Regions from separate parts of the Azospirillum sp. UENF 112521 genome, predicted to be linked through region 1. Evidence: riboswitches for the same ligand, from Rfam matches in the RefSeq annotation. Region 1 holds a riboswitch; each other region holds the start of a gene.
What was found. A riboswitch is a leader RNA that binds a small molecule or an ion and turns the genes downstream of it on or off. The one in region 1 is predicted to bind thiamine pyrophosphate.
Positions count from the first base shown of each region.

Region 2: another riboswitch for thiamine pyrophosphate. It lies ahead of ACWPN8_RS20915 (ABC transporter substrate-binding protein); the one in region 1 lies ahead of thiC (phosphomethylpyrimidine synthase ThiC).
Region 3: another riboswitch for thiamine pyrophosphate. It lies ahead of ACWPN8_RS08690 (ABC transporter ATP-binding protein); the one in region 1 lies ahead of thiC (phosphomethylpyrimidine synthase ThiC).

Region 1 is NZ_JBSNCI010000002.1:463,329-473,801, reverse strand. It holds gene ACWPN8_RS04440 (N-acetylmuramoyl-L-alanine amidase) at 1-1,117, opposite strand, end outside; gene ACWPN8_RS04435 (Rne/Rng family ribonuclease) at 1,835-4,831, shown strand; gene greB (transcription elongation factor GreB) at 4,934-5,485, shown strand; gene thiC (phosphomethylpyrimidine synthase ThiC) at 5,519-7,246, opposite strand; TPP riboswitch at 7,379-7,513, opposite strand; gene ACWPN8_RS04420 (magnesium transporter CorA family protein) at 7,591-8,574, opposite strand; gene ACWPN8_RS04415 (FliM/FliN family flagellar motor switch protein) at 8,656-10,269, opposite strand; gene ACWPN8_RS04410 (hypothetical protein) at 10,382-10,473, opposite strand, start outside.
Region 2 is NZ_JBSNCI010000004.1:48,147-58,619, reverse strand. It holds gene cdd (cytidine deaminase) at 1-196, opposite strand, end outside; gene ACWPN8_RS20935 (ABC transporter permease) at 201-1,175, opposite strand; gene ACWPN8_RS20930 (ABC transporter permease) at 1,179-2,324, opposite strand; gene ACWPN8_RS20925 ((2Fe-2S) ferredoxin domain-containing protein) at 2,504-2,836, shown strand; gene ACWPN8_RS20920 (DMT family transporter) at 2,968-3,882, shown strand; TPP riboswitch at 3,916-4,030, shown strand; gene ACWPN8_RS20915 (ABC transporter substrate-binding protein) at 4,112-5,263, shown strand; gene ACWPN8_RS20910 (branched-chain amino acid ABC transporter permease) at 5,268-6,140, shown strand; gene ACWPN8_RS20905 (branched-chain amino acid ABC transporter ATP-binding protein/permease) at 6,133-7,857, shown strand; gene ACWPN8_RS20900 (ABC transporter ATP-binding protein) at 7,854-8,555, shown strand; gene ACWPN8_RS20895 (hypothetical protein) at 8,682-10,115, shown strand; gene ACWPN8_RS20890 (chloride channel protein) at 10,177-10,473, shown strand, end outside.
Region 3 is NZ_JBSNCI010000002.1:1,331,489-1,341,961, reverse strand. It holds gene ACWPN8_RS08710 (hypothetical protein) at 1-1,535, shown strand, start outside; gene ACWPN8_RS08705 (hypothetical protein) at 1,644-2,198, opposite strand; gene ACWPN8_RS08700 (hypothetical protein) at 2,195-2,818, opposite strand; gene ACWPN8_RS08695 (acetoin utilization protein AcuC) at 3,001-4,128, opposite strand; TPP riboswitch at 4,364-4,470, shown strand; gene ACWPN8_RS08690 (ABC transporter ATP-binding protein) at 4,518-5,249, shown strand; gene ACWPN8_RS08685 (ABC transporter permease) at 5,246-6,013, shown strand; gene ACWPN8_RS08680 (ABC transporter substrate-binding protein) at 6,031-6,972, shown strand; gene ACWPN8_RS08675 (universal stress protein) at 7,088-7,915, shown strand; gene ACWPN8_RS08670 (inositol monophosphatase family protein) at 7,959-8,771, opposite strand; gene ACWPN8_RS08665 (hypothetical protein) at 8,809-9,372, opposite strand; gene ACWPN8_RS08660 (hypothetical protein) at 9,515-9,823, opposite strand; gene hflX (GTPase HflX) at 9,987-10,473, opposite strand, start outside.

The DNA of each region.
Region 1 (10,473 bases):
CTGCCTCGCGGTCGGACGCCTTGTCGGACAGGGTGTAGATCGACAGGCCGCGCATGTCGCCGCTGCTGATGCTGTCGGCATGCAGCGAGATGAACAGGTCGGCCCCGGCCTCGCGCCCGATGGCGACACGGTCGCGCAGGCGGATGAACACGTCGCTGTCGCGGGTCAGCTTCACCCGGTAGCGGCCGGTCGCCTCCAACTGGCGCTTCACCTCCCTGGCGGTGGCGAGCGTGATGTCCTTCTCATAGATGCCGCCGACGCCGATGGCGCCGGGGTCCTGGCCGCCATGGCCGGGATCAAGCACGATCAGCGGCTTTTCCGCCACCGTCGGCGGCTTGTTGTCCGGCAGCGGCGGAGCGACGGGCAGAGCGGCCGGGATCAGCTGGGCCGGCGGAATTGGCGGCAGCGGGGCGAAGGGCGGCGGAGCCGGAACCGTGCTGGCGGGATCGGCGGCGGGCGGCGACGGCTGCGGGGCCGGAACCGGCGCCGGGATCGCCATCGCCGAAGACACGATGGAGGACATCGTCAGCTGCCCCTTGCCGCCGACCTCCTTCGCATCCCTGCCGGCCCCGGCGAGCTGCCGGAACTCGGCCGGCGTCGTCTTTTCCAGGTCGAGGACGAGGCGCGGCTGATGGCCGTCGCGCGCCGGGATCATGTAGCCCTCGCGCAGGCGGGCGGGACCAACCGTCTCGAAGGTCAGCCGCGTGCCGCGCGGACCTCCGGCATGGTGGTAGCGCGCGACCACCCCCTTGCCCTCCATCGGCAGCGACCCGCCGGGCCAGATCAGATCGGGCAGATCGACGACGATGCGGTAGGGATCGGCGACCAACGACACGGTGAAGGACACCGGGTCGCTCAGCTCCAGCACGAAGCGGGTCTTGTCCGGATGGATGCCCAGCCGGGCATCGACCACCGCGGTGCGCGGCGGCGCCGACGGCAGGGCCGCCGTGGTCTGCGCCGTCGCCGGCCCGGCCGTCATCCCGGCCGACCCGAAGCCCAGCAGCACCAGTGCCAGCACAAGCACCCCGAGGACACGGCCAACCGATCTGCGCGGCGAACCGGCGGAATGCGGGTGGCGGTCGGGTGCGGTGGCGGGCAGGCTGGGCGGCCGTGGCATCAAATCTCCTCGGCGGCAGAGGGTGTGCGGCAATGGGCAAGCAGCGCAAGCAGGCGCCGGATGACCAGCTATAGCCCAGCCAATTCAACGCTCTCAACGCGGATCGTCAGAGCCCGAGTCAATTCCGGCCGGGGGTGCCGTTCCTGCAACAGTGGAGGGGACGGCAAGCCCCGGCGTGGCCGGACCGCACCCCGGACGGGCTGCCCCGGTGGAAGGTGGCGGCCCGGCTTCCCCGCGACGAACTTGTTCGCCGAATCGGCGCATTTCCGCGTTGTGCAAGAGGGATCGCTTGTCTATGGTATCTTTGCGACAGACCGCAATTCGCCAGACCAGGGTCGGACTTCCAAGGTGAGCGTCGCTTCGCTGATCCCCGGACATCGATTCCATCGAGCCGAAGGTCAGCCGATCGCCGGTCACGGGGCCTGATCCAAGGGGCTGCGGCGTCGCCCTCGACACCGCCTGTCCGGCCATCCGCGCCGGAGGGACGTCGCAGGGTGGCGCGTTCGGATTGGCGGTGAGAGGACGAAACCTCGAAGCTGGCTGTGGCCGCAAGGCGGCAGCCCGGCGCGTGTCGACCGGGCCGTCCTGGCTGCTCTCGTCAGCGCCGTTCGGCGGTTCCGGTCCGTCGTGCCGTATGCTTCGCCCACAACAGACGCTGCGTCCAGGCGGCCCGACCGGTCGCGCGGGTTCCCTGGGTCGCGCCGTTGAGGATCGTATATGGCCAAGCGCATGCTGGTGGACGCCACGCACCCGGAAGAAACCCGGGTCGCCGTGGTCAATGGCAACCGGCTGGAAGAACTCGACTTCGAGATCGCCAGCCGCAAGCAGCTGAAGGGCAACATCTACCTGGCGAAGGTGACGCGGGTCGAGCCTTCGCTCCAGGCGGCCTTCGTGGAGTATGGCGGGAACCGCCACGGCTTCCTCGCCTTCTCCGAAATCCATCCCGACTATTACCGCATTCCGATGGCCGACCGCGAGGCCCTGCTGGCCGAGGAACGCCGGCTGGAGGAGCAGGCGGAAGCCCGGGCCGAGGCCGCCGCCGACGGCGCCGTGATGGCCGAGCCGATCCGCCCCGAGCAGGTGGTCGAGGAATGGTCGCCGATGCCCTCCCCCATCGCGCCCGAGGCGTCCGATGAGGAAGACGGTGACGACAGCGGCGAAGACGCCGAGGCCGCCGACGAGCAGGCCGCCCCGTCCGAAGGCGCCGCCCCCGACACGCTCGGCGGCGACGAGGACGAGGAGGCGGAAACCCAGCGCCGCCGCTCGCGCCCGCTGCGCTCCTACAAGATCCAGGAAGTGGTGAAGCGCCGGCAGGTCATGCTGGTGCAGGTGACGAAGGAGGAGCGCGGCAACAAGGGCGCCGCGCTGACCACCTACCTGTCGCTGCCCGGCCGCTACTGCGTCCTGATGCCCAACACCGGCCGTGGCGGCGGGATTTCCCGCAAGATCACCAACCCGGCCGACCGCAAGCGCCTGAAGGAAATCCTGTCGGATCTCGACATTCCCGACGGCATGGCGGTGATCCTGCGCACCGCCGGGCTGGAGCGCTCCAAGCCCGAGATCAAGCGCGACCTGGAATATCTCCTGCGCCTGTGGGACGACATCCGCGAACAAACGCTGAAGTCGTCGGCGCCCTGCCTCATCTATGAAGAGGCGAACCTGATCAAGCGGTCGATCCGCGATCTCTATTCCAACGACATCGACGAGATTTGGGTCGAGGGCGAGGCCGGCTTCCGCACGGCGCGCGAGTTCATGGACATGCTGATGCCGGGACATTCCCAGCGCGTCCAGCTGTACCGCGACAGCCAGATCCCGCTGTTCCACCGCTATCAGGTGGAAACGCAGATCGACGCCATCCACAGCCCGGTGGTGCAGCTGCGTTCCGGCGGCTACATCGTCATCAACCCGACCGAGGCGCTGGTCTCCATCGACGTCAACTCCGGCAAGTCGACCCGCGAGCGCAACATCGAGGAAACCGCCTACAAGACCAACCTGGAGGCCGCCGACGAGGTGGCGCGCCAGCTGCGTCTGCGCGATCTGGCCGGCCTGATCGTCATCGACTTCATCGACATGGAGGAGCCGCGGAACAACGCCGCCGTCGAGCGCCGCATGAAGGAGGCGATGAAGAACGACCGGGCGCGCATCCAGCTCGGCCGCATCTCCGCCTTCGGCCTCCTGGAACTGTCGCGCCAGCGTCTGCGTCCGTCGCTCCTGGAGACCAACTTCGAGCGCTGCCCGCACTGCTCGGGCACCGGCGTCGTCCGGTCGGTCGAATCCGCCTCGCTGCACGTCCTGCGCGCCATCGAGGAAGAGGGCATCCGCAAACGCTCGGCCGAGATCACCATCTTCGTCCCGACCTCCATCGCGCTCTACATCCTCAACCAGAAGCGCGGTGAACTGGCCAAGATCGAAGAGCGTCACGCCTTCAGCGTGATGGTCCAGGCCGACGACGGGCTGATTGCACCGGATCACCGTCTGGAGCGCAACAAGGCCCGCCTGCCCGACGAGGACGCCCCGCTGGTCAGCGCCGACCGCGTGATGGCAGAGACCGACCGCGCGCTCGCCGCCGAGCCGGTCGAAACGGTGGAGGAGCCGGAAGCCGAGACCGAGGCCGTGCAGGCCGAGGAGACCGGCGAGCGTGCCGAAGCCAACGGCGAGGGCACCGGCGAGGATCGCCGCCGCCGCCGCCGCCGCCGCCGTGGCCGTGGCCGTGACCGCGAGGACGGCCGGACCGAGGGCGACAGCGCCGAAGGCGAGGCCGAGACGGACGAGGCGGATCAGGACGCCGGCCAGGACGCCGATGAGAGCGTTCTGCCGGTTGCCGCCGAAGCCATCCCCGGTGCCGCCATCTCCGAACCCGAGACCGATTCCGCCGACGCCGAAGGCGACGACGGGGATGAGGATGACGGCGAGGACGAGACCGGCGCCGATGCCGGCGAGCGCAACGGCGATGGCCGCAAGAAGCGCCGCCGCGGCAAGCGTGGTGGCCGTCGCCGGTCGCGCCGCGAGGGTGCGGAAGGCCTGGAGGGCGGCGAAGACGCCGCCGACCAGCAGCCCGACGCCGCTCCGGTCGCTCCGGCCCAGACGGCGCAGGCTCCGGCCGAGGCGAGCGATCTCGACTGGATCCTGGCCGGCGAAGCCGCTCCGGCGGTCGAGGAAGCCCCGGTTCCGGTGACCGCCACCGAACCGCCGGTGGCCGCTCCGGCCGACGCTGCCAAGGCGCCCGCCAGGAAGGCGTCGCGCAAGCGCAAGGCCGCCGCCGAGGCGCCGGTCGAAGCCGCCCCCGCGGCTGCTCCTGCGGTCGTCGCCGAAGCTCCGGCCAAGGGCCGCAAGCGCAAGGCCGCTGCCCCGGTCGAAGCGCCGGTCGAGGCCGTTGCCGAAACCGCGCCGAAGAAGGCGTCGCGCAAGCGCAAGGCCACCGCCGAGGCGCCGGTCGAAGCCGCGCCCGAGCCGACTCCGGCGGCCGCTGCCGAAGCCCCGGCCAAGGGCCGCAAGCGCAAGGCCGCCGCTGCGGTCGAGGCGCCGGCGGAGACCGTTGCCGAAGCCGCTCCGGCCAAGAAGGCGTCGCGCAAGCGCAAGGCTGCTGCCGAGGCCCCGGCCGAAGCCGCGTCCGAGCCCGCGGCAGCCACGCCGGCCCCGGCTCCCGAGCCGGCTGCGGCTGACAACGATGCCGACGCCGATGCCAAGCCGCGCCGCGGCTGGTGGAAGCGGTAAGCCCAACGGCCCAACCGGGACCTCTGGAACGGGAAAAGGCGCCGCAAGGCGCCTTTTCCTTTTCCCGGACGTTATCACCCCTGCCACAGGACAGGTCGGACCATGAGCAAGGCCTTCACCCGCGAGACCGACACGCAGGACGACGACGACCTCGACGATCCGGCACCGTTGCCGCAGGGCTTCAAGAACTACATGACCCCGCCCGGCTTCCAGCGCATGCAGGAGGAACTGCGCCACCTGCTGCGGGTGGAGCGGCCGAAGATGGTGGAGGTGGTGTCCTGGGCCGCCGGCAACGGCGACCGCTCGGAGAATGGCGATTATCTGTACGGCAAGAAGCGCCTGCGCGAGATCGACCGCCGCATCCGCTTCCTGAACAAGCGGCTGGAATCGGCGGTGGTGGTCAATCCGCAGGACCAGAAGAACCGCGAACAGGTCTTCTTCGGCGCCACCGTCACCTATGCCCGCGAGGATGGGGCGGAGAACACCGTCACCATCGTCGGCGCCGACGAGGTCGACCCCGACCGCGGCCATGTCAGCTGGATTTCCCCCATGGCCCGTGCCCTGCTTAAGGCGCGGGAGGGTGATCTGGTGGACGTGCGCACCCCGGCGGGACTGGAACAGGTCGAAGTGCTGGAGATCCGGTACGCCGACTGACGAAGGGGGCGGCGACCCGCCCCCCGCCAGACTTTATTCCGCTGTCGGCTGGTAAATCTCCCCACCCGACTGGCGGAACTTCTCCGACATCTCGGCCATGCCGGACTCCGCGGCGTCGCGGATTTCCTGCGTGATCTTCATCGAGCAGAATTTCGGCCCGCACATCGAACAGAAATGCGCGGTCTTGGCGCCTTCCGCCGGCAGGGTCTCGTCGTGATAGGCCATCGCCGTGTCGGGATCGAGCGACAGGGCGAACTGGTCGCGCCAGCGGAATGAGAAGCGGGCACGCGACATGGCATCGTCGCGCAACCGCGCCGCCGGGTGTCCCTTGGCGAGATCGGCGGCATGGGCGGCGATCTTGTAGGCGATGACGCCGGCCTTAACGTCGTCGCGGTCGGGCAGGCCGAGATGCTCCTTCGGCGTGACGTAGCAGAGCATCGCCGTGCCGAACCAGCCGATCATCGCCGCACCGATGGCACTGGTGATGTGGTCGTAGCCGGGTGCGATGTCGGTCACCAACGGCCCGAGCGTGTAGAAGGGCGCCTCGCCGCACAGCGCCAGCTGCTTCTCGACATTGTGCTTGATCTTGTGCATCGGCACATGGCCCGGCCCTTCGATCATCACCTGCACGTCGCGCGCCCAGGCGATCTTGGTCAGCTCACCAAGCGTCTCCAGCTCGGCGAACTGGGCGGCGTCGTTGGCGTCGGCCTGGCTGCCCGGCCGCAGCCCGTCGCCCATCGACAGCGCCACGTCATAGGTCCGGCAAATCTCGACGATGTCGGCGAAGTGGTCGTAGAGGAAATTCTCGCGGTGATGCGCCAGGCACCATTTGGCGATGATCGAGCCGCCGCGCGAGACGATGCCGGTCACCCGCTTCGCCGTCAGCGGGATGTGGGCCAGCCGCAGGCCGGCATGGATGGTGAAGTAATCGACGCCCTGCTCCGCCTGCTCGATCAGCGTGTCGCGGAACAGCTCCCAGGTCAGATCCTCGGCCCTACCCTTCACCTTCTCCAATGCCTGATAGATCGGCACGGTACCGATGGGAACCGGGGAGTTGCGCAGGATCCATTCGCGGGTCTGGTGGATGTCGGCGCCGGTGGACAGGTCCATCACGGTGTCCGCCCCCCAGCGGATCGACCAGACCATCTTCTCCACCTCCTCCTCGATGGAGGAGGTCACGGCGGAATTGCCGATGTTGGCGTTGATCTTGGTCAGGAAGTTGCGGCCGATGATCATCGGCTCCGACTCGGGATGGTTGACGTTGGACGGGATGATCGCCCGCCCGCGCGCCACCTCGTCACGGACGAATTCCGGGGTGATGAAGTCGGGAATCTCGGCGCCGAAATCCTCGCCGTCCCGGGCAGCCTCCAAGGCGGCGGCGCGACCCAGATTTTCGCGGATGGCGATGTATTCCATCTCCGCGGTGACGATTCCGGCGCGGGCATAGGCCATCTGGGTCACCGCCCCGCCACCCTTGGCGCGCAGCACGCCGTTGTCGGCGGTCTCGACATCGCCGCGCGCCAGGATCCAGTCGCGGCGGTGCTTGGACAGGCCGGTCCGGACGTCGATGGCAACCGACTCGTCGGTGTAGGGACCGGAAGCATCATAGACGGTCAGCTGCGGCTCGCCGCCCGACAGCGCGATCTCGCGCAGGGCGACGCGCAGATCGGGGAAGCGCGTGCCGGGCACGTGGATTTTCCGCGACGACGGCAGCGGGCCGGTCGAAATGCGGATGGCGGTCTCGTTGAAGTCCTTAGGCATTGGGTTTCTCCGTCGGAGGTGGGCGGACAAACCCGGGACTGCGGACGGAGGTGCGGTATCTTCGTGCGGGCCGTTCTCGGAATGGCTTCCCCGGCGTGGCGGGGCCGATACGGCCGGACGGGGCGAGAATCGGCCCGTCACGAGGTCCCTCCCTTCGCCGGTATGACCCGGATCAGGTTCGAAGGGTCACCACGCTGCCGGCTTGCGCAGTGCGCCGCCCGGCCGTTGGTATCTCAGCCCCCTGTCGGGACCCCCCTGGAATGCGGCCCATCCTGCCGCCGACGGACGGTCGTGTCAAAAGGAAAGCGCTGCGGACGATCCGCCTGCCATATTGTGGAAACGCGCTACATCCAGCGTTTCGACCGGACATAGACCATCGGCAGCAACGCCGACAGCAGCATCAGACCCAAGGCGCTGGCATAACCGAAGGGCGACTGGCTGCCGGGCATGTCGGTGAAGTTCATGCCGCCGATGCTGGCGACGAGGGTCGGCGGATAGAGCAGGACGGTCAGGACCGACACGATCTTGACGATCTCGTTCTGCTCGACATTGATCTGTCCCAATGCGGTGTCCAGCGCCAACGCGACCTTTCCCGATAGGAATCGGGCATACTGGTCGAGCCCGCGCAGATCCTGCAGGGTGGTCTTGGCCCAGCGCCGCGTCGCCTTGCCGGCGTTCCAGCCGTCGCCGCGCGCCAGGAAATCGGTCATGCGGGTGAGGCTGGCCAGACTGATCCGCGCCTTGCCGATCAGATGGCCGGCATGGCCGATGCGCTTCAACGTCTGGGCGTCGTCCAGCGTCTCGCCGCGGGAGCGCAGCTTGCGCCCGCGGAAGTAACGGCGGTTCAGCGCATCCATTTCCACCCCGGTCCGCCGCAGCACGACGGAGGTGCGGTCGATCATCCCGTCCACCAGGGCGGCCAGCACCAGCTCGCCGCGGGCGGCGGAGACCTGCCCATGGGTGGCGCGGCGGCGGAAGGCCAGCAGGGCCTGCGGGTCGATGTCGTGGATGGTCACCAGCCGCCGGCCGGCCAGAACGAAGCTGACGGTGGCGATACGCGGCTCGTCGGTGTCGGCCCAGACCAGGGCGGTGACGGTCATGGTCAAGGCACCACCGGCCACGCGCAGACGGCTCGATTCCTCGATCTCCGCCATCTGCTCGCGGGTGGGCAGGCCGGTGCCGATCAGCGCCTCCGCCCGCGCCAGCTCGTCGGGCGTCGGGTTGATCAGGTCCAGCCACACGGCAGTGTCGGGCAGCGTGACCGACACGTCTGCGGCCTCCCTGTCCCAGCGCAGCAGACCGCCGTCATTGACAAAAACATGCAGCAAGTCTGCGCTCCTCGCGTGGCTTTGAACTGAGCTTATCCTTTGCCCATGTGGAACAGCAGGACGGCAACGTGATCGACGGCATCACCCCCGCGCGCTCGCCATTTCCAGCAGACGCACCCCAAACCCTCCATTTACGTCAACCAGTTCGCCATGGGCAATTGCCTGCCCTTCGACACAGACATCGACCGGCGCCTGAACCGGACGGTCCAAATCCAACACGCCCCCATGGATCAGCGCCAGAATGTCGGCTAGGCGTCGTTCCACCGTGCCAACGATGACCGAAAGCGTCACTTCCACCTCAAGCAGGGCGGACATTGCCGGCTTCGCTCCGGCGTCCGCCACCGATGCAGCCATCTGGGGGAGTTGACGGGGGATCTCCAGGTCATCCGGTTCGGAGGCGACGACAACCCGCCAGCACCGCTTGCCGGCACGGAGCCGCCCGGTCACCAGCGAGCGCCCCGCCACCTCGACGCGGACGGCCCCATCGGAGTCGCCGTCGACGGCAAAGACCGTCCCAGCTGCCGCCGCCAGCAGATCGCATAATGGCAGCTGTATCGTACCGACCACAACCTGCACGGTCGTCATGCTGTGCAGCGTCTCCCGCACCAGATGGCGGCGCCACAACGGATCATTGCCGAAGCGTTCTCCGGCAAACATGGACTGAAGCTGTGGGCGCACCGGTTCCAAGAGCCCATAGGGCAGGAGCAGATCCAGGCCACCGCTCCGCCCCTCCAGTTCGACCGCGAGTCGCACGCACATGCAGCCGCAAGACGGTCGGGCGATGGTCGCAAAACGCGGGGATGTTTCGATGCGGTCCGCATCGAAACGCACCGTGCCCACCGGCTGGAAAGCCGCTCCGAGGTCGCCCAGCAGCCGGTGGGCCATCCCCATCGCCAACTCAAAATCAAATTTGCTGAGAGTGCGCGACGGAATGCGCAGGCAAACATCGGCCGGATCGCCGCCGAGCAAGGCTTCTCCCAACGCCTCGACAAAGGCCCGGTCGATGGCGAGCAGTCCGTAATCGTCCCAGGGATCCGCACGAAACGGGATCAGCGGCCGTTCGCCCGTCTCGTCATCGATCCAGTCGGCAAAGCGCACCGACCGCATGCTCATCAGAGCCACATCCACAGACGCACCGCTATGGGCGCGCAGGGAGGTGGCAAGCATGCGCACGAAACGGTCGATCACCACCTCGAGCATCGGCAGGCGGTCTACCGAAACCCGCCTGTTCTGGAGCAGGGCCGCCAGGCCCGATGACAGAACCGGCGGGGTCCAGCCTGCCTCCGCATCCTGCGCCGGTGGGCTGGGCCCGACGACGGTATCCATGGGGGCGGTTTCCACGGGGGCGGCATCGGCGGCAACGCGAAGCGCGTTTTGCCGGTCCGGTGCCACATGGTCGAGAATACGGGCGAGGGCCTCCGCCCCGACGGCGGACTCCGCAGACTCGGCCATCGTCAGCACTTGGTCGAGAACCGCGAGCGCGGCGGGGGATGGCCGACGTGTGCGCGACAGGCAGCGCACCACAAGCGGCTGAAGCTGGTCGTCCAACGCCATCAGCGCCTCGGCCGCCACTTCAGCTGGAAGAGCGGACAGCACCGCAGCAATGGTCTGGGGCGCCTCGCCACCGAGAAGACGGGCAAGCCGGTCAGCCGGCACAGTCCGCAAACCGCACAAGGGAACTCCGTCCGCCGCCATGCCGGCCTCCCAGGCAGTTCTGCGCAGAGTGGATCCCGAATGGCCCTGCCAGAGATTCGGGTCCTGGCGAATGCTCACCGCCGACCACGAGAGCAGGCGGAACACCAAAAGTCTAGACGATACGACCGCCGCGACGTGGCTTTTCGGGCGGTTTGGCGGGCGCGGCCTTCCCCCCGTCATCGAGGTCCAGCATCGCGCCCTCGT
Region 2 (10,473 bases), on a different contig from region 1:
TGGCGCCGATGGCGCTCGATTCCGCGCATTGTCCTTGCGGATAGGCCGCGTTCTCCACATTGCAGCCGGCGAAGATGCGGCCCGAGTTGCCGAGGATCGCCGCACCGACCTTGAATTTGGAATAGGGGGCATGGGCGTTCTCGCGCGCGGCGCGGGCCGCTTCGATCAGCTGCGGCAGCTCTGCGGTGTCGGCCATCGGCTCAGCGTTCCTTCACATAGGGGATGCCGCTCGCCTTGGGGGCGATGGCCTTGCCGACGAAGCCGGCCAGCAGCAGGACGGTCAGCACATAGGGCAGCATCTGGATGAACTGAACCGGGATGACGCCGATGCCCGGCAGGACCACGCCCTGGAGGCGGACCTGCACCGCGTCGGTGAAGGCGAACAGAAGGCAGGCGAACAGGGTCGGCCCCGGCCGCCATTTGCCGAAGATCAGAGCCGCCAGCGCCAGATAGCCCTTGCCGGCGGTCATGTCGCGGACGAAACCGGCGCCATGGCCGGTGGAGAGATAGGAGCCGGCCATGCCGGTCAACACGCCGGTGACCAGCAGCGCCTGATAGCGCAGCGTCGCCACCGACAGGCCGGCGGTGTCGACCGCCGCCGGGTTCTCGCCCACCGCCCGCAGCCGCAGCCCGAAGCGGGAGCGGTAGAGCACCCAATGGGTGGCGATCACCAGAACCAGCGTCACCCAGATCAGGATGTTGTTGCCGTTGAACAGCTCGCGGTAGACCGGCCCCAGCACCGGGATGCCGGACAGCGCCTCCACTCCCGGCAGTTCCACCGCGGGGATGCGCGCCTGGTTGGGCAGCAGCGGAGTCTGGCCGCCCTGCTTGAACCAGGCATAGGCCAGCGTCGGCGCCAGCCCGGCGACCAGGATGTTGATCGCCATGCCCGACACCACCTGATTGCCGTTGTGGGTGATGCAGGCGAAGCCGTGGACCATCGCCAGCGCCACCCCGGCGGCGATGCCGGCCAGCAGCCCCAGCCACGGGTTCAGCGTGGCTGAGGCGACGGCGGCGGAGAAGAAGGCGCCGGCCAGCATCTTGCCTTCCAGCCCGATGTCGACCACGCCGGCCCGCTCGCAATACATGCCGGCGAAGGCGGCCAGCACCAGCGGGGTCGCCACGCGGATGGTGGCGCCCAGAAGCTGCAGCGCCAGAAGCAGCGCGTCTTCCATCGCTCAGCTCCTCCCCGTTTCGGCGGCGGCGGTGCCGCGGCGGCGGAACAGCGCCTCCACCTGCGGCTTGAACAGGTTCTCCATCGCACCGGCGAACAGGATGACCAGACCCTGGATGACCATCACCAGCTCGCGGTTGATCGTGGGGTATTCAAAGGACAGCTGGCCGCCGCCCTGCGCCAGAACCCCGAACAGCAGGGCCGCCAGAATGATCCCGACCGGATGGTTGCGCCCCATCAGCGCCACGGCGATGCCGACAAAGCCGACGCCGCCGGTGAAGTTCAGGATCACCCGGTGCTGCACGCCCAGGATCTCGTTCACGCCGACGAAGCCGGCGAGCGCGCCGGAGATCAGCATGGCGATGACGATGTTGCGCGCCGGCGAGATGCCGGCATAGACCGCCGCCCGTTCGTTCCGGCCCACCGTCCGCAGCTCGTACCCCCAGCGGGTCCGGCGCAGGAAGATGTGGAACAGCAGACAGCAGGCCAGCGCCCAGAGGAAGGACAGGTTCAGCGGCGAGGCGGGAATCGCGATGCCGAACCAGCCGAGCGCCCGGTCCATCGACGGCAGCCAGACGCCGGGGTCGAACTCGCGGGTTTCCGGCGACTGGCTGCCGGGGCGGATCAGCACGTCCACCAGCAGCCAGGTCATGATCGACGCGGCGATGAAGTTGAACATGATCGTCGTGATGACGATGTGGCTGCCGCGCTTGGCCTGGAGCCACGCCGGGATGAAGGCCCAGGCGGCGCCGAACAGGGCCGAAGCCAGCACCGCCAGCACGGCCACCACCGGCCAGGGCCAGCCGGTCAGCGCCAGCGCCACCAGCCCGGCGCCGAGCCCACCCAGATAGGCCTGCCCCTCGCCGCCGATGTTGAACAGCCCGCAATGGAAGGCGATGGCGACCGCCAGTCCGGTGAAGATGTAGTCGGTGGTGTAATAGAGGGTGTAGCCGATGGCCTCGGGATATCCCAGGGCCTCCGACACCAGCAGCGACAGCACGTCCACCGGGTTCTCGCCGATCACCAGGATCACCAGCCCCGACAGCACGAAGGCGGCGACGAGGTTGAGAACCGGCAGCAGCGCATACCCGACCCAGCCCGGCACCGCGCCCGGCTGGCCCTTCCCCGATCCGCTCAGCAGCACCGGCATCTCCTGGATTGCCCCTTGCCGGGGATTCTTAACCGCCAATGCTCTGCCGACCAAGCGTTTCGTGATGTGAGAAAGCCAATGGGCACCGGGACTTGGAAGCGTCACAAAAGTCTTGCCGCAACGCAGCATTCTGGCATGCTTCTTACCCATAAAATTTTTATGGCTATGGAGCATGACCGATGCCGCTCGACATTCCGCAGACCTTCCGCCACCACGTCTTCTGCTGCGCCCAGCAGCGCCCGCCCGGCCATCCGCGCGGCAGCTGCGCCGCCAAGGGCGCGCATCCGCTGTGGCAGCGGCTGGATCAGAAAATCCAGGGCAAGGGGCTGGCCGACGTCGGCATGGCGATGACCGGCTGCCTCGGCTTTTGCTCCGCCGGGCCGCTGATGGTGGTGTATCCGGAAGGCATCTGGTACCGGCCGGAAACCCCTGAGGACATCGACGAGATCGTCAACTCGCATCTGGTGAAGGATAAGCCGGTCGAGCGGCTGGTGATGGTTCTGACGCGGTGAGGCGAGCGGGCGCTTCACGCCACTCCCTGAAAGTGCCGGCGCCTACCAGACCTGCGGTTGCGGCATTGGGACACAGGCGCATTTGCCCATAATGTGGGCATCTCCCGCCATTGCCGTTCCGAACCGATTTCATGACCGACGCCGAAACCGCCGACCTGCTGCCTGCCGAGGCCGATTCGGTTCCCTATGCCGTCGGCTGCTTCCTGGGCGCGATCCTGCTGTTCGCGGCGATGGACACGCTGATCAAGTTCCTGACCGCCGATTACCCGGTGCCGCAGCTGATGTTCGTGCGCTCGCTGGTCGCCTTCCTGCTGGTGGGCGGCTACACCCTGACCTGCGGCGGCGGGATCGCGGCGATGCGGACGCGGCGGCCCCTGGGGCATGTCTGGCGCGCCTTCGCCGGGCTGATCTCCATGGGATGCTTCTTCTATGCCTTCCGCGAATTGCCGCTGGCCGACGTCTATGTGCTGAGCTTCGCCGGTCCGCTGTTCATCACTGCACTGTCGGCGCCGCTGCTGGGCGAACCGGTGGGCTGGCGCCGCTGGGCCGCCGTGGTTGTCGGGTTCGGCGGCGTGGTGGTGATGGCGCAGCCGTCGGCCGGGGCGCCGCTGGTGCCGGTGCTGGTCGGGCTGTGCGCCGCCCTGTTCTATGCGCTGGCGGCCCTGGCCGTGCGCGGCCTGTCGCGGACGGAAACCAGTGCCTCCATCGTGCTCTACCTGCTGCTGACGACGACAGTGGTCAGCGGGGCTCTGGCCGTGCCGGTCTGGACGGCGCCGACCGCCTTCGCGCTGGGGTTGATGGCGCTGGTCGGGGCCATCGGCGCCGGGGCGCAGGTGCTGCTGACCCAGGCCTTCCGCCGCGCGCCGCCGGCGGTGGTGGCGCCCTTCGAATATACCGGCATGGTCTGGGCCAGCCTGTTCGGCTGGCTGGCGTTCGGCGACCTGCCGACCGTGCCGGTCCTGGCCGGCGCCATGGTCATCATCGGCAGCGGGCTCTACATCCTGCATCGTGAAACCATAGTGGCGCGCCGCCGGTTGGGTTCTTGACAGGACGGGGCCGGCGGCGACACTCTCGCCGCCTGTTCACGGCTGGGGTGCCCGTGCGGATGCCGGTTCGGCAATCGCAGGGGCTGAGACAACACCCATCGAACCTGATCCGGGTCATGCCGGCGAAGGGAGCCGACCGGAACCCGACGGACCCGCTGAAAGCTGCTGCGAAGCGCCCCGTCTCCTCCGCGTCGCCCCAACCGCCGGCGCGTGTTGAGGAGTATCGGTCATGCGGCGCGCGCTTCCCCTCCTGATCGGCCTGCTGGCCGCATCCTCCTGCCTGTCGTCCGTCTGCCTGTCGTCCGCTGCCCGTGCCGACGACACGCTGTCCTTCCCGGTGCTGGTGCCGCTGACCGGCTTCCTGTCGCTGGAGGGCACCAGCCAGCGCAATGGCGCCGTCCTAGCGCTGAAGCAGACGCCGGCCGGAATCGCCATCGCCTCGGAGGTCGTCGATACCGGCACCTCGCCCGAGGCGGCGGTGACGGCGCTGGAACGCGCGGCCGGCCGCGGCACGGTCGGGGCGGTCGCCGCCAGCATGCTCGGCACCCAGATGCTGGCGATGCTGCCGCTGGCGGGCGAGCTGAAGCTGCCTCTGGTCACCGTGTCGGGCACCGCCTCGATCACCGAGCAGGGCAATCCCTGGGTCTTCCGCTTCTTCCCCGGCGACGCGGTCACCAAGGCCGCCCATGCCCGTTATGTGGTGGAGGAGCTGGGCAAGCGGCAGCCGGCCGTCATCTACCAGACCACCGCCTACGGCCAGAGCGGCAAGGCCCATCTCGACGCCGCCTTCAAGGCGCTGGGCGTCACGCCCGTCTTCGAGGAGGGGGTGGATCCGGCGGCCAAGGATCTGCTGCCGGTGCTGACCAAGGCGCTCGCCGCCAAACCGGACGTGCTGGTCCTGCACCTGCATTCCGGACCGACCGCGCTGCTGCTGCGGCAGGCGGCGTCCAGCGGCGTGACCCTGCCCATCGTCGCCGGCTCCGCCATGCACCAGCCGAGCACCGCGGCCCTGCTGGAACCGGCGGAACTCAAGGGCGTCTGTGCAGAGACCGCGGCCTCGCCGATTTCCGGCGGCACGCCGGAGGTCAAGGCCTTCACCGACGCCTACCGTGCCGCCTTTGGCAAAGAGCCGGACGCTTTCGCGCTCGGCCAGTATGACGGCATGACCATGGTGCTGGAGGCGGTGAAGGCCGGCGCCCGGTCGCCGGACGCCATCCGCAAGGCGCTGTCCGCCGAGACGTTCCAGGGTCTCGCCATGACTTACAAGTCCGACGGCAAGGGCAACATGGCCCATTCCGCCGTCATCGTCTGCTATGACGGGGCCAGCCGGGTGCCGGTGCTGGCGAAGCGGTACGACGACCCGACGCTTGCGGCGAAGTGAACGGATGGCGGCGCTTCAACTGCTGGTCAACGGGGTGGCGCTGGGGGCGGCCTACGCCCTGGTGGCGCTGGGCTTCGTTCTGGTGCTGAACGCCACCTCGGCGGTGAATTTCGCCCAGGGCGATCTGGTGATGGCCGGCGGGCTGCTGGCGGTGGCGGCGGCGCCGCTGATCCCGCTGCCGGGCATCGTCCTGCTGCCGGTCGTTCTGGTGCTGATGGCGGCGCTGGGGCTGCTGCTGGCGCTGGCGGCCTATCTGCCGCTGCGCCGCCGGCCGCCGGTCTCGGTCTTCATCAGCACCATCGCGGTCGGCATCATCCTGCAGAACGGAGCCGCCATCCTGTTCGGGCCGGAGCCGCGCGCCGCACCGCCGCTGTTCGGCGACGATACGCTGCACATCGCCGGGTTGGCGGTGCCCGAGCAGTCGCTTGCCATCGTCGCGGTGGCGGGGCTGCTGATCGGGGCGCAGCAATGGGTGTTTGCCCGCACGCAGTTGGGCCGCCGGTTGCGCGCCACGGCGCAGGATCCGGAGATGGCGCGCGCCTGCGGCGTGCCGGTCACCACGATGATCCTGGTGACCTTCGCCATCGGGGCGGCCTGTGCCGGCGCGGCCGGGCTGCTGCTGGCCAACCGCTATTTCGTCACGCCGACCTCGGGCAGCGACCTGATCCTCAAGGCCTACATCGCGGTGACGGTGGGGGGCTGGGGCTCCGTGCCGGGCGCGGTGGTGGGGGCGCTGTTGATCGCGCTGTTCGAGGTGGGAGTATCGTTGGTGCTCTCATATCCGGCGGCGTTGGGCGCGCTGTATCTGACCTTGCTGGCGATTCTGGTGCTGCGTCCGCAAGGGCTGTTCGGCGAAGCGGTGCGGCGCCGTGGGTGAACGGCACTCTCCGGCCGAGACTGTCGCGCTGATCGCTGGCGCGCTTGCCCTGCTGGTCTATGCGCTGGCCTTCGCGTCCCCCTATGGCCTGCGCGTCCTGACCGTCGCCGGGGTCTATGCGCTGGCGACCTTCGGATTCCAGATCGTCTTCGGGCTCGGCGGGGCGCTGTCGCTGGCGCAGGGCGCCTTCTTCGGCGTCGGCGCCTATGTGACTGGTATCCTCGGCAGCCGCTTTGGGCTCCGTTTCGAGGTGACCTTCCCGCTGTCGATGCTGGTGCCGCTGCTGCTGGCCCTGCCGGTCGGTCTGGCGGTGCTGCGGCTGGAATCGCATTACTTCGCCCTGGCGACGCTCGGCATCGCCCAGGTCCTTCATCTGCTGGCCGTCAACCTGCCGGAGCTGACCGGCGGCTCCAATGGGCTGGCCGGGGTGCCGGCCGCGGTGCTGTTCGGCTGGGCGGTGCCGCGCGGGCTGCCGATGGCCGGGCTTGTGTGGGGGCTGGTCGCTCTCGGCGGGCTGATCGGCTGGCGGCTGGCGCGGGGTCGGCTTGGCCGGTCGTTGACGATGCTGCGCGACGACCCGCTGGCGGCGGCAACGCTGGGGCTCGATGTCGGGCGGCTGCGGCTGATCGCCCTCGGCATCAGTGCGCTGTTCGCCGGGGCTGCCGGGGCGCTCGCCGTCCACACCCAGCGCGTCGTCTCGCCGGAGGTGCTGGAATTCCCGGTCATGGTCTCCATCCTCACCATCGCCATCGTCGGCGGGCGGGGACGGATGGCCGGGGCGGTGCTGGGCGCCGTGCTGTTGCTGCATCTGCCGGAATGGTTCCGCTTCCTGGAGCGCGGCTATCTGGTCGTCTACGGCGTGGCGCTGCTGGCGACCGTGGTGCTGGCGCCGGACGGTCTCACCGGCCTGCTCGACCGCATCGCGGCCCGCCTGTTCAGCCGCCGGACGCGGGCTTCGGTCGAGTCGAAGGAGCCGCCGCGTCCGCAAAACTCGCCGGACGGGCTGGCAGTCGACGATCTGCGCAAGTCCTTCGGCGGTGTGCGGGCGGTGGACGGCGTGTCGCTGGAGCTGCGGCCGGGCAGCATCACCGGGCTGATCGGGCCGAACGGCTCCGGGAAATCCACGGTGATTAACCTGCTGTCGGGACTGGAACGGCCGGATGCCGGGCGGGTGCGGCTCGGCGGGCGCGACGTCACCGGGCAGCGTGCCGACCGGCTGGCCCGCGCCGGACTGGCCCGAAGCTTCCAGGCGGCGGCTTTGCCGACTGGTGCCGGCGTGCTGGAGGCGGTCGCCGCCGCGCGGCTTGCCATCGATCCCGACGCCCGTACGGCGGCGGCGCATGCCCGCTGGGCGCTCGACCGGCTGGGCGTCGGCAGCCTCGCCGGCCAGGGCTGCGACGGGCTGCCGGCGGCGCTGCGGCGGCGGGTGGAACTGGCCCGGTCGCTGGTCCGCCGGCCGGCGGTGCTGCTGCTGGACGAACCCGCCGCCGGCCTGACCGACGGCGAGAAGGCGGAACTGGCGGCCCTGCTGCGCGAACTGGCGCAGGAGGGCGTGGCGATCCTGCTGGTGGAGCATGACATGGGCTTCCTGTTGCCGCTTGCCGGCCGGGTGCTGTGCCTCGACCGCGGCCGGGTCATCTATGACGGGCCGGCCGGCGGCGTACGCCGGGATCCGGCGGTGGCCGCTGCCTATCTCGGCCGGGCGGTACCGGCATGAGCGCGCTGCTGTCCATCCGCGGCCTGAGCGCCGGCTATGGCGGGGCAAGCGCGCTCGACGAGGTGTCGCTGAGCCTTGCGGCGGGGGAGACGGTGGCGCTGCTCGGCGCCAACGGGGCGGGCAAGTCGACCCTGCTGAAGGCCCTGCTCGGCCTTGTGCCGGCGCGGGGGGAGCTTCGCTTCGATGGGGCGGACATCGGCGGCCTCGCCACCGAGGCGCGGGTCCGGCGCGGCATCGGCTATGTGCCGGAAGGGCGGCGGGTCTTTGCGGGAATGAGCGTGCGCGACAATCTGGAGGTCGCCGGCCTGCCCGCCGGACGCGACCGCGCACGGGATGTCGAGCGCGTCTTCGCCCTGTTCCCCGACCTTGCCCTGAAGAGCCGTGAGAGCGCCTGGCGCCTGTCCGGCGGCCAGCAGCAGATGCTGAGCCTGGGGCGCGCGCTGATGCGCCGGCCGCGCCTGCTTCTGCTGGACGAGCCGTCGCTCGGCCTGTCGCCCAAGCTGGCCGACGAGCTGTTTGCCGCCGTCCGCCGCATCGCCGACACCGGCACGGCCGTGCTGCTGGCCGAGCAGAGTGCTGCCCGCGCTCTGGCGGTCGCACCGCGCGCCGTGCTGCTGCGGCTGGGGCGCGTCGTCGGCGACGGGCCGGTGGCGGCGCTGTCGGACGAGAGGCTGCGCGAGACCTTCTTCGGCGGCTAGGCGCCTGCCTATGCGTGTCCTGTGCAACAGGTGTCTGTTTCGTGCCACAGGACGGGCGGTTGGACTTGCGGACGGGGGCAGGCGCGGATAGCTTCGCCGCCACAACCATCTATGGATTACCTCGTCATGACCGCCCGCTTCGCCGCATCGCTGTCCGCGCTTCTCCTGCTGGGGGTGGCGTCGGCTCCGGCGATGGCCGAACTGGTGCCGGTGCAGCCGACAATTCCTCCCGCCGCCTATTACGGACTGCCCGAGCCGGAGGCCGAGATCGTCGTTCCCGGCGGCCCGGTGCAGGACGCCAAGCCGGGCAGCGCGCCGAACTCTGCCCCGAACACTGCAGCGGGCAAGCCGGCCGCCAACCCGTCCGCTCCGGCCCCGGCCAAGCCCGACGGGCCGGGCGAGCTGATCGAGAGCTGGGACGGCGGGGCCGCCAAGAAGAAGGACGGCAGCTTCGCCTATTGCGTGGCGGAGGGGGAATTCACCACCGGCCATGTGCTGATGTTCGCGCGCAGCCCGAAGGGCGAGACCAACATCGGCATCGGCATCCCCGGCGCCGACCTGCCCAAGGGCGGCGAGTGGCCGGTGACCATCGAGGTCGACAAGAAGCTGAAGCGGGAGCGGACCGCCGTCGCGTCCCAGCCGGACATGCTGGTGGTCTCCAACGGCAAGGACGAAGAGCTGATCAACGCCCTGATGGGCGGCAACGAGCTGGTGGTGTCGTCGGCCAGCGACCGCATCGTCTTCAAGCTGGCCGGCACCAAGAAGGTGCTGGGCGACCTGAAGACCTGCGTCGACAAGGGCGGCAACGTTCCGCCGATCAAGGTCGCCGCCGGCCGCCCGGCGGACAAGGACCGCAAGAACCGCCTGCCGGAAGGGCTGGACAGCCTGCTGACCGCCGCCGGCGTCCATGACGCCGAGCTGGTGCCGATGGACAAGGTCCCGCAGGACCGCCGCCCGGCCGACGTCGCCTGGCGCTTCGGCCCCATCGTTGGCGGCATCCGCGAACGCGCGGTGGGCGAAGGCGCCAGGATCGACGAGCTGTCCGACAGCTTCGCCGAGGCTATGAAGCAGCGTTGCGAGGGCACGCCGACCGTCGTCCTGAACCAGTCCGAGCAGGCGGGGGCCGTCTGGCTGCGCACCGGATCGGTCGACTGCGCGATGCCGCAGGGCAAGCTGCACGTCACGTTGAACTTCCTGCTGTCGCAGCGCCGCCTGTTCACCGTCATCTTCCACGAGGCCGGCGAGCCCGACGTGCAACTGGCCGACAAGGTGCGCGACAACCTCGCCCAAGTGCTGCGCCGTGCCGGCCTCGCCCCGGCTCCCGCCGTCACCGACGCGACGCCTGCCCAACCTGCGCCCACTCAGGGTGCACCGGCCCAACCCGCACCGGCCCAACCCGCACCGGCCCAGACTGCACCGGCCCAGACTGCGCCGGCACCGGCGGTGCAAGCTCCCGCACCGGCTCCCGCTGCCCCTGCGGCCACCCCTGCGGCCACCCCTGCGGCCCCCGTTCCGCCGACGGTGAAGCCGCAATCGAAACCGCAACCGTCGAAGCCCTGACGGAACTCACGCCCTTCCGGCCCATTGACCCTATACGGAAGGGCCATCGATCAGCGTGACCATGCCTGACAACTCCGCGTCCACCGACGGCGTGGGCGACAACGCCCGCGCCGGAAGCGATCCCTATGCGGCGCTCGATGCCTCAGCCGCCACCACCGTGTCCGAGCGCTGGAGCGTGCGCAACAGCGCGCTCGCCGTGGTCGTGCTGGCCGCACTGGTCGGCGGCGTAGTCGGGCTGGCGGTCGGCCTGCTGCATGAAGCGGTGCTGTTGATGCAGACACTGGCCTTCGACCTGCCCGATGGCGAGCGGCTGGGGCAGGGCGCGCCGGACCTGCTGCGCACACTCGGCGTGCCGGTG
Region 3 (10,473 bases), 870 kb from region 1:
AGCGCGGCCTGTCCTGGGCCGAGATCTCCGATCTGCTGGCCAAGCTGGGGGTGACTGCCCGCGACAACCAGCCGATCTCTCCCGTTACCCTGCGCTCCGCCTTCTTCCTCGTCGGAAACGAAGGACGCGGCGAGGCCGCCGGCGACCATGGCGCCGCAGCCCTTCCCGCCGAAACCCTGGCAGCCGTGCATGAAGCCGCCCTGTCCGCCGGCCTGAAGGACGAAGCGGCAGATGCGGATGAGCACGGCCCGGATGAGGATGGCCCCGAGAAGGAAGACGGGAAGGATGGCGGGAGCGATTCCGCCGTCGAGCCCGTGACGGAGGCTGCCGACTCCGATGCGGAACTGCTGACCGAGACGACAGATCCTGATAGCGAGCTTGACGGCGAGGATGCCCGGGCGAACGCTGTCGCGGATGAGCCGCCAACTCAGGAAGAGCCTGCGCCCGCCGAAGAGGGCAAACCGGCCCCGAAGGCAGTCGAGGAACCCTCACAACCCGCCTCCCCTGCCCTGGACCTTCTCGCACCGGCGACCGCCGTTGCCGAAGACCGGCCGGCGGAGGACGAGACCGGAACCGGGGAGGATGAAACGCCTCCCGAACCCGCAATGACCAGGCCGGAACCGCAGCCGGCTTCCCATCAGACGTCCACGGCGGTTGCGCCGGGCACCGGCTCTCCTGTATTCCCGCCGATGCCTGCCACGATGACCCAAGACGACTCAACAAACGCATACTGGAAAGGCGATCGCATGCTGGGCACGATCTTCGTCCTCAATGACCGCGGCGGCGTCGGCAAGACGCTGCTGTCCCATCACCTGATGGCGACCGCCATGCTGGAAGGCCTGCAGCTGAAGGTCGTCGAGTACGAGGTGAACGAGCGTCTCGCCCGCCTGTTCGGCCCGGACGTGGTCGAACACCGCCGCATCACCCAGGACTTCATGAACATGATGGGCTCGGGCGACGGCTTCTACGAGTTCTGGGACCTGATCGGGCCGGAATTGCAGCGCGGTGGCCGCCTGTACGACTTCGGCGGCAACATCTCGCAGTGGTTCTTCAATTGGGCCGAGGTGTCGGGCTTCGACTATTACGTTGGCGAAGGCGAACGGCTGACCTTCATGGTCCCGGTGACCGTCGACCTCGCCTCGCTGTCCACCGGCATGACGACGCTGGAGCGGGTGGCGACCATCGCCCCGAAGGCCAAGCGCGTCCTTGTGGAAAACGGCTTCTCCGGCCCGTTCTCCCAGCTGGAGGACAGCCAGTATGCCCGCCGCAAGGCGGAGATGGTGGAACGCGAGGGCCTGCAGGTGATCTCCATGCAGCCCTGCACCGCCCCGGCCTGGGCGCGCCTGACCGGCCACCGGCTGGATCAGGTGGCGACGATGACCCGCGAGGATCTGGTGAAGCTGGGCATGACCCCGCCGGTCGCCTCCCGTTCGCTGATCATCATCCATGAATGGCTGCGCAACATGCGCCAGTCGCTGTCGCCCTACCTGCACGACGCCTTCCGCCAGACCCCGGCCACCGCCAAGGCGCGCTGACGTCCGGGTTCGGAGTAGACCGAGCAGCGCAAAGGCCCTTCTTCCGCGACCGGAAGAAGGGCCTTTTGCTTTTTCCGAAGACTGGGCGGTGCTTGTTTCCGCCGTGCTCTAAGCCGCGCTTTGGGCCGGGCTGGCGTTGTAGAGATCGTCCTTCACCGGGGCCACCGACCGCACCTGATAGCCGGGCCGGGCGCTGAAGCGGCGGTTGGCACGTTCGCCGGCCTCGCGGTCCGACTCCGCCCAGACCAGATACTGGCGCCCACGTGCCCATTCGACGGCCAACGGGTGGGCGGCATCGATCTCGCCGATCTGCTGGTTCACCACGGTGACCAGCCATTCCTTGTCGCCGGGATTGCGCCGGTCGGTCAGGATCAGGATTTGGGGGCGACGCTTCGACTGCGCTTCGGTCAGGCGCTGTTGCACCTCCACCTGCTTCTTGCACAGTTCCACCATCTCCCGGGTCAGCTCCTCGATCTCGGCATGGAGAGTCTCCTCCTCCCGATGCAGGCGGTGGATGGTGGCATCCAGCTTGTCGAGGTTGTTGCGGACACCGCGGACGCGCTGGCGCGCCTGCGAGACCCGCTGCTCGACGCTCATCAAGATGTTGCCGAGCCAGGCGCCGATGGCGACGATGGCCAGGACGATGATGAAGTTGATCATCATGTGGCGGCACCCGCCTTCGCCCGGGCGGTTGCGGGCGGCGTCGGCACCCCCTTGCCGGCGGCCCTGCCTCCGGCCATCCCACCGGCCCGCGCATCGCCGCGCATGAACGTCTTCTGGAAACCCATTTTGAACGGAAAGGCCACGTCGCACATCTGCTTGGCCTCGTCGAAGCTCGACGCCCAGACCTCGGCCACGTTCGTGCAGCGCCAGATGGGGTTGACCTGCGCCCGCTCGCCGGCGGCGCGGGCAGCGGCCGATGCCTTTTCCTGCGTCACCGTCGCGACGAATTTCATCAGTCCGGCCTGCGGGTCGCCGACCTCATGCACGAACATCGGCGGCTGGTCCGACAGGTCCCGAACCTGTTTTTCCGCCTTGCGGATATCGCTTTCCAGCCGGTTGCGGTCGGAAGACTGGCTGTTCCGACGCTGGACCAGATGGTTCACCCGGTTTTGAAGCTCCTGCGCCTCGGCATGAAGGACGTAGATGCGGTTCTCGATCTGGTCCAGGCCGTTGCTCTTTTCCATGATGTTCGGCAGGAAATCCTTCAGCATCATGGCGACCGGGACGGCAGCCAGCATGATGATGACGATGGCGATCAGGAACAGCGTGGTGTTCGACATCCGCCCGCCCGTTCTCCTACCGCAAATCCCGCCGAAGCCCGCATCACCCGATGCGGAAGCTGCACCGGCGCAGCAGAAGTAAGAATCAACGAACAATCCGACCCCGTCAACGAATCGTCACAGGTTGGTTCGAATTTCGTCGGAATGAGTTGGTCGGCTGCGGGGCAGGACACCTCCACCCTTCAGGACATTGCAATCTCCACCACCCGCTTCACAGCATCCCGCACCGGACCGGGACGCCGTTCGTCGCCCAGCGTGGTGAACCAATGTTCCGGCGGGTTGCGGCCGGCGGCACGGTTCCAGGTCAGGGCGCGCAGCACCGCCTCCGCCTCCGCGGTCGGACGCACGGCGGGATCGATGTCGTTCATCACCGCCCAGATCCCGGCCCAGCAACGCCCGACCGACCACGGGTTATAGCCGCCTCCTCCGACCACCAGCACCCGCGGCGCCAGGGGAAGCAGCGCCGCGACGGCGTCCCACAGGGCAAGGTTGGACAGCTCCAGCCGGCTCAACGGATCCTCGGCCAAGGCATCGGCGCCGGTCTGGATCACCATCGCCTGCGGTCGGAAGGCACGGGCGAGAGGCAGGACCGCCGCCTCCATCACATGCTCCATCTCGCTGTCGTTGAAGCCCGGCGGGACCGGCAGGTTGCGAGCCATGCCGCCGGCGCGGTCCTCCACCTTGCCGGTGTAGGGCCAACGTCCGTCCTCGTGGATGGACACGGTCAGCACCCGGTCGTCGTCGGCGAAGGCTTCCTCCACCCCATCGCCATGATGGGCGTCGAGATCGACATAGAGGACCCGCTCCAGCCCATGGTCCAGCAATTCCAGAATGCCCAGTACCGGCGCGTTGAAATAGCAAAAGCCGCTTGCCCGGTCCCGCCGCGCATGATGCGTCCCGGCGGCCGGCGCATAGACCAGACCGGCGGGCCGGTCGCCGAGAATCCTGGCCGCCTGCAACGCCGATCCGCTGCTGTGGGCCGGCCGCCGGTACATCTCGGCGAAAATGGGATTCTCCAGCTTGCCGAGATTGTGGCGGGCGGCGGTCGCCTCGTCGACCCGCTGCTCGGCCTCCGCCCTCTTCAGCGCGGCGATGTAGTCGGATGTGTGGAAGCGCGCCAGTTCGCGTTCGCTCGCCACATGGGTGTCGAGATAGACCTCGTCCGGCAGCCAGCCCATGGCGCGGCTGAGGTCGATGGCGGTCGACACGCGCGGAATCGCCAGCGGATGCTTCGGCCCATAGGTCGAGCCGCGGTAGATTTCCCCGCCGATGAACAACGGTGTGCGGAAGGGCGTGGTCAGGACGGGCACTCCTAATCAGGTTTCTCCAGATCGGGCAACAGGCCCGGCCTGGAGAAACCTGCGGACTTTATGGTTTTGCAGGTTTCCCGAGCCCGCCCGCCTGTGGGCGGAGTTCGGAAAACCTGCTTAGATGCCCGTCAGAAACTAGGCGCTGCGGCGGTGCGGTCAAGCAGCCCGCTTCCGCATCCCGGAAGCTGCATCCGGCAATGCTTGCGGTCACGGATCGTCCGCGCCTATAGTCGCCGCCTTCACTGGGGGGAGCCGATGGGCGGCTGAGAGGTCCTGTTGCGGGACGACCCCTGGAACCTGATCCGGTTCATGCCGGCGTAGGGATCAGTGATGCGGGACCGCACCCTCTCCATCTCCGCCAGTCCACGATGCATGCCCGCGTGCCTGCGATGACGCCGCTTTCGGTGACCATCTCGCGCGCGCGGCTGACCTATGGCGGCACACTGCTGTTCTCCGAGCTGACGCTGGAGCTGCCGGCCGGGCGGACCACCTGCCTGCTGGGGCCGAGCGGCGTCGGCAAGACCACGCTCCTGCGCATCCTCGCCGGCTTGGCCGAGCCGGAGCCGCCGACCGAGGTGGTCACCGGCGACTGGCAGCCGCTGGCCGGCCGGATCGCCTACATGGCGCAGCAGGACCTGCTGCTGCCCTGGCTGACCGTGCTCGACAATGTCCTGCTGGGCGACCGGCTGCGCCATCGCCGTCCCGACCCGGCACGGGTGGAGCAGGCCCGTGCGCTGCTGGACCGCGTCGGTTTGGCGGGGCGCGAGCGCGACCGTCCGGCCGCCCTGTCCGGCGGGCAGAAGCAGCGCGTGGCGCTGGCCCGCACCCTGATGGAGGACAGACCGCTGGTCCTGATGGACGAGCCCTTCTCCGCGCTCGACGCCATCACCCGGCTGCGTTTGCAGGAAACCGCGGCGGAGACGCTGGCCGGCCGCACCGTCCTGATGGTCACCCACGACCCGCTGGAGGCGCTGCGCATCGGCGACCGACTGCATGTGATGACCGGCCGGCCGGCCATCATGGGACCGGCGCTGGAGCCCTCCGGCCCGGTGCCGCGCCGCGTCGACGATCAGGACCTGCTGGCGCATCAGGCCGAACTGTTGCGGAGGCTGGCGGAATGAAGGCGCTGCTGCGCGGCGCGATCACCCTGCTGGTGCTGGTCGCCGGCTGGCAGGCGCTGGTCTGGGCCACCGGGCTGCCGCGCTACCTGCTGCCCGGTCCGCTGGCGGTGGCGGACGCCATGCAGCGGCAGGCTCCCCTGCTGTTGACCCATGGCCTGACCACGCTGGCCGAGATTCTGATCGGGCTCGTGGCCGGCGTCGTGCTGGGCGGGGTTAGCGCTTTGCTGCTCGCGCGGTTCCGCACGGCGCGGCGCTGGCTGATGCCGCTGCTTCTGGTCAGTCAGGCCATCCCGGTCTTCGCACTGGCGCCGCTGCTGGTGCTGTGGCTCGGCTACGGCATGGCGTCCAAGATCGCCATGGCGGTGCTGGTCATCTATTTCCCGGTGACGACCGCGCTGTTCGACGGGCTGCGGCGCACCGATCCCGGCTGGCTCGACCTTGCCCGCACCATGGGCGCCTCGCCCGCCGCGATCCTGTGGAGCATCCGCCTGCCGGCCGCCCTGCCCGCCTTCTGGTCCGGCGTGCGGGTCGCCGCCGCGGTGGCGCCCATCGGGGCGGTGATCGGCGAATGGGTGGGGTCGTCCTCCGGTCTCGGCTACCTGATGCTGCACGCCAATGCCCGCATGCAGATCGACCTTCTGTTCGCCGCCGTGCTGGTGCTGGGACTTTTCGCCGTCTCGCTTTATGCCGCCGTCGATGCGCTCGCCCGCCGTGCCCTGCCCTGGCAACCCGATACCCAACCTGCCGAAGACGCCAACCCTTGAAGGGGGAGAGACACTCGATGAAGCATCTTTTCACCGCCGGCCTGATCGCCGCCGGCCTGATGACCTCGCTTCCCGCGCTGGCCCAGGACAAGCTGTCCGTGATGCTGGACTGGTTCGTCAACCCGGACCACGCCCCGCTGGTGGTGGCGCAGGAGAAGGGCTTCTTCAAGGATGCCGGTCTCGAGGTCACCTTGACCGCCCCGGCCGATCCCAACGACCCGCCGAAGCTGGTGGCCGCCGGCGGGACCGACATCGCCGTCTCCTACCAGCCGCAGCTGATCCTGCAGGTGGCCGAGGAACTGCCCCTGGTCCGCATCGGCACGCTGGTGTCCACGCCGCTGAACTCCGTCGTCGTGCTGCGCGACGGGCCGGTGAAGACGCTGAAGGATCTGAAGGGCCGCAAGGTCGGCTACTCCATCGCCGGTTTCGAGGACGCTCTGCTGGGCGCCATGCTGGAGAAGCAGGGGCTGAGCCTGAAGGATGTCGAGCTGGTGAACGTCAACTTCTCCCTGTCGCCGTCGCTGCTGTCGGGCCAGGTCGATGCGGTGGTCGGTGCTTTCCGCAACTTTGAACTGAACCAGATGGAGATCGAGAAACACCCTGGCCGTGCCTTCTATCCCGAGGAAGAGGGCGTTCCGCCCTATGACGAGCTGATTCTGGTCGCCCGCAAGGACAAGGCGAACGATCCCCGCTTCAAGCGCTTCCTGGCGGCGGTGGAGCGGGCGACGCTCTACATCCTGAACCATCCGGAGGAGTCGCAGGCCGCCTTCGTCAAGGGCCGGCCCGAACTGAACGACGAGCTGAACCGCCGCGCCTGGGCCGACACGCTACCGCGCTTCGCCCACAGCCCGGCCGCCCTGGATGCCGAGCGCTACACCCGCTTCGCCGAGTTCCTCAAGGCCCGCGGTCTGATCAAGGCCGTGGCGCCGATCGACCAATATGCGGTGGTTGTGAAGTAACCGCCTGCCTTTCCCTTGACCGGCGTTGCCATCGACCCCGGCGGAGCGTTACCTAGAGGGAAACCGCTCCGCCGGCTGATGGTGGACCGATCATAATGTTGGGAGACGCGAGGGCATGCCGATCAAGACCATCCTGCTGCACATGGCCAACGACGACGCCCACGCCAGCCGTCTGGCGGTGGCCGCGGCTTTGGCCAAGCGTTTCTCCGCACATATCCAGGCGCTCTACATCGCCACCCCGGTGTCGATGCCGGCGGGCGCCACCGGCCGCGCCGCGTCTTATGGCTTCATGGCGGAGGCGACCGCAATCGCCCATGAGAATGCCGAGCGGATCGAGCAGGAGGTCCGCAAGTCGCTTGACGGGCTGCCCTACGACTGGACGGTCGAAGAGGGTGACCACGTCGATCTGCTGGCAGAGCGCGCCGCCTATGCCGACCTGATCGTGGTCGCGCAATCCGCGGCGGTGCGGGCCGGCGAGCGGGTGTCTCTGCACCACATCCCCGACCGTTTGCCGCTGGAGACCGCCACGCCGGTCCTGGTCCTGCCGCCGAAGCAGCCGGCGGCGGCGCCCATCGGCCGCCATGTGCTGATCGCCTGGAAGAACACGCGCGAATCCACCCGTGCGGTCCGCGCCGCCATGCCCTTTCTGGAAACTGCGGAATCCGTCACCGTGCTGACCGTGGAGCCGCTCGGGCAACAGAGCAGGGAAGCCGCGACCCTGGTCGAGTGGCTGCACCGCCACGGCATCGCCGCACGTCCGCAATCGGTCATCGCGTCCGGCGGCGAGGTCGGCGACATGATCCTGTCCTGCTGCACCGACCAGGGCGCCGACCTGCTGGTGATGGGCGCCTACGGCCACTCCCGCCTGCGCGAACTGGTTCTGGGCGGGGCGACCCGCACGGTGCTGGACGGGCTGGCCCTGCCGGCGTTGCTGGCACATTGAAGGGGCGCGGGAGGGCTGTCGCCCTCCTGCCCCAAGGACGCACTCAGCCGAAAAGCTGTCCGTGCAGCGCCTGCCAGCTTTCGCGGTCGGGCGCCAGCAGGATGCTGCCGTTCAACAGTCCAGGCCGGTAGGGTGTCCCGTCGATCAGCGCCGAATGGCCGCCCGCCTCGGCATGCAGCAGAACGCCGGCCGCATGGTCCCAGGGCATCAGCCGGTGATAGAGCGAATACTGCGCCCGTCCCTCCAACAGCCGCAGATACTCCTGGGCGGCGCTCGACAGGCAGACGCGCTCCGCCAGCCCGACGCTGCGCTCCTCCAATCTGAGCCTCATCTCCTCGCTGCAGAAGCGCGTGGACAGTGCGCCCACCATCTGCCGCAACGGCACGGCCGGCGCGACATGGACGCGGCGCCCGTCGAGCCAAGCCCCCTGCCCCTTCACCGCCGTCGCCATCCGGCCGTCGACCGGATCGTGAATCCAGCCGGCGATCGTCTCACCCTTGCAGGCAAGCGCGACGATCACCGCGAACATCGGCCGTCCCTGGGCGAAGTTGATCGTGCCATCCACCGGGTCGATGATCCAGACCGGGTCGTCGCCATGGATGCGTTCGAGCACGCGCTCGTCCTCGGATGCGGCCTCCTCCCCGACGACGCGGCTGCCCGGCAGCAGCGCCGACAGCGCCGGGGTCAAGGCCCGCTCCGCCGCCTCGTCCGCCAGCGTGACGAGGTCGGTCGGGCCGGTCTTCTGCCGGATGCCGGCGGCGTCGAGCTTCTGGAAATAGGGCATGATCTCCGTCCGGGCGACGGAGCGGATCAGATCCGCGACGCAGTCAATGTCGGGAAGCGGGAAACCCGTCATGGTCGATTGGCCCTTTACGGCTTGAGTTCGGAGAGGGTCAGCGCTTTGCCGCCGGCTTGCTGCCGGGCACGCTGTCCAGCTTCAACATAGGATCGCCGCCCTTCGGATCGGTCAGCAGCACCTTGCCGTCCAGTCCGCTGTCCTTCAGCGCCTTCGACAGCGCATCGAAGGTGGCACGGTCGGCCGCGGCGGCGGCGGCTTCCTTGGCCGCATCGGCTGGCGGAGGCGGCACCGGTCCGCCCTGCGCCGGTTGGCGTGGCGCCTTGGGGTCGGGTGGCGGCGGTGGCGGAGGCGCCGCGGCGGTATCCTTCTCGGGCTCCGGCGGCGGCGGTGGAGGAGGAGGAGGAGGCGGTTGCCACAGGCGGAAACAGTCGGTGAAGGTCTGCTGCTTGCACTCCTTCAGCAGACCGGCGGCATCGGGGGCGACGACCTGCGGTTCGTCGGGCGCCACCGACAGCGGCTTCGGCGGCGGAGGAAGCGGGTCTTCAGGCGGGGTTTCCGGTTCTTCCACATAGCCGGGAGGCAGCGGCGTTCCCGGTCGCAACGGCTCCGCCGCCGCCAGTGGCTGGACGAACGCCAGCAACAACGGCAGCGCCGGCATCAGACGGCCGGCACCGGTCAGGATGGTTCGTGAAGGGGAACGGAGCAATTCGGGACCGCGGCGATGGCGAACGGCTCATTATGACCTGCCATCGCAGGCGCCGTCATCCCTCAAGCATGTGTCAAATCACCGTCATGCCGCATCATGCCGCGGCGCGCTGATCGTGGCGAGGCTCATGGCGGGGCCCGCCGGTGAAGCCGCCATAGCCCCAGGCGGTCAGTTCACGGCAAATCGCCGAAATCTTCGCTGCCTCATCGGCATTCGGTTCCCGTTCGCCGGCGGCCTCGATCAGATGCATCAGGGTGGCACGGCCTTCCGGCGTACGCGAAAGCTCCTGCAGACGCAGAAGGGCCGCACCCGGCGGCAGATTTTCCTGACGGGCGACGAGAGCTACCTGATCGGCGAGAAATGCCGTAATCGAGAAGCACGACGGATCGGTTTGCAACCGCATTGGCAGTCCTCCTCAAGGGGGAGCACGACCGCTCCATTCCCATCATCGGACCCCAACGGGGAAATAACCACGCCGCATTCGTCTTAAGACCGGAGTGGGGTGCAACAGGTCATAGGCCTCTCTGCACCCCTTTCCGTTTAGCCAGGATACCCGGACGTACCGCCTAAGGTTGCGGCTCAGGCTGACTGTCGGGCTGGAACCGCTTTTCAAACCGGGCAAGATCGACAGGGTCGATGGAGACATGCAGATGCGCATGCTCCTCGTCGTCGCGCCGGTCCAGCACTTCGCCCTTGGCGTAAAGCCAGGCGAGCGCCGCCCCGTCGCCAAGGTCGACCGAAAGGTCGACGACCTGCCGGTTGACGTTCATCCGCTGGTCCAGCAGGCGGTCGAGGTTGTCGATCCCCTCGCCGGACAGGGCGGAGACCGCCACCGCCCGCGGATTGCGGCCGGTCTGGGCCAGGATCGCCGCGCGGCTTTCCTCGTCCAGCGCGTCGATCTTGTTCAGCACCTCGATCACCCGGTCGTCCGCTTCCGGGTCGATGCCCATGTCGGACAGCACCTCATGGACGTCGGCCTTCTGGGCGTCGCTGTCGATATGGGCGATGTCGCGGACATGCAGGATGATGTCGGCGGCGTCAACCTCCTCCAGC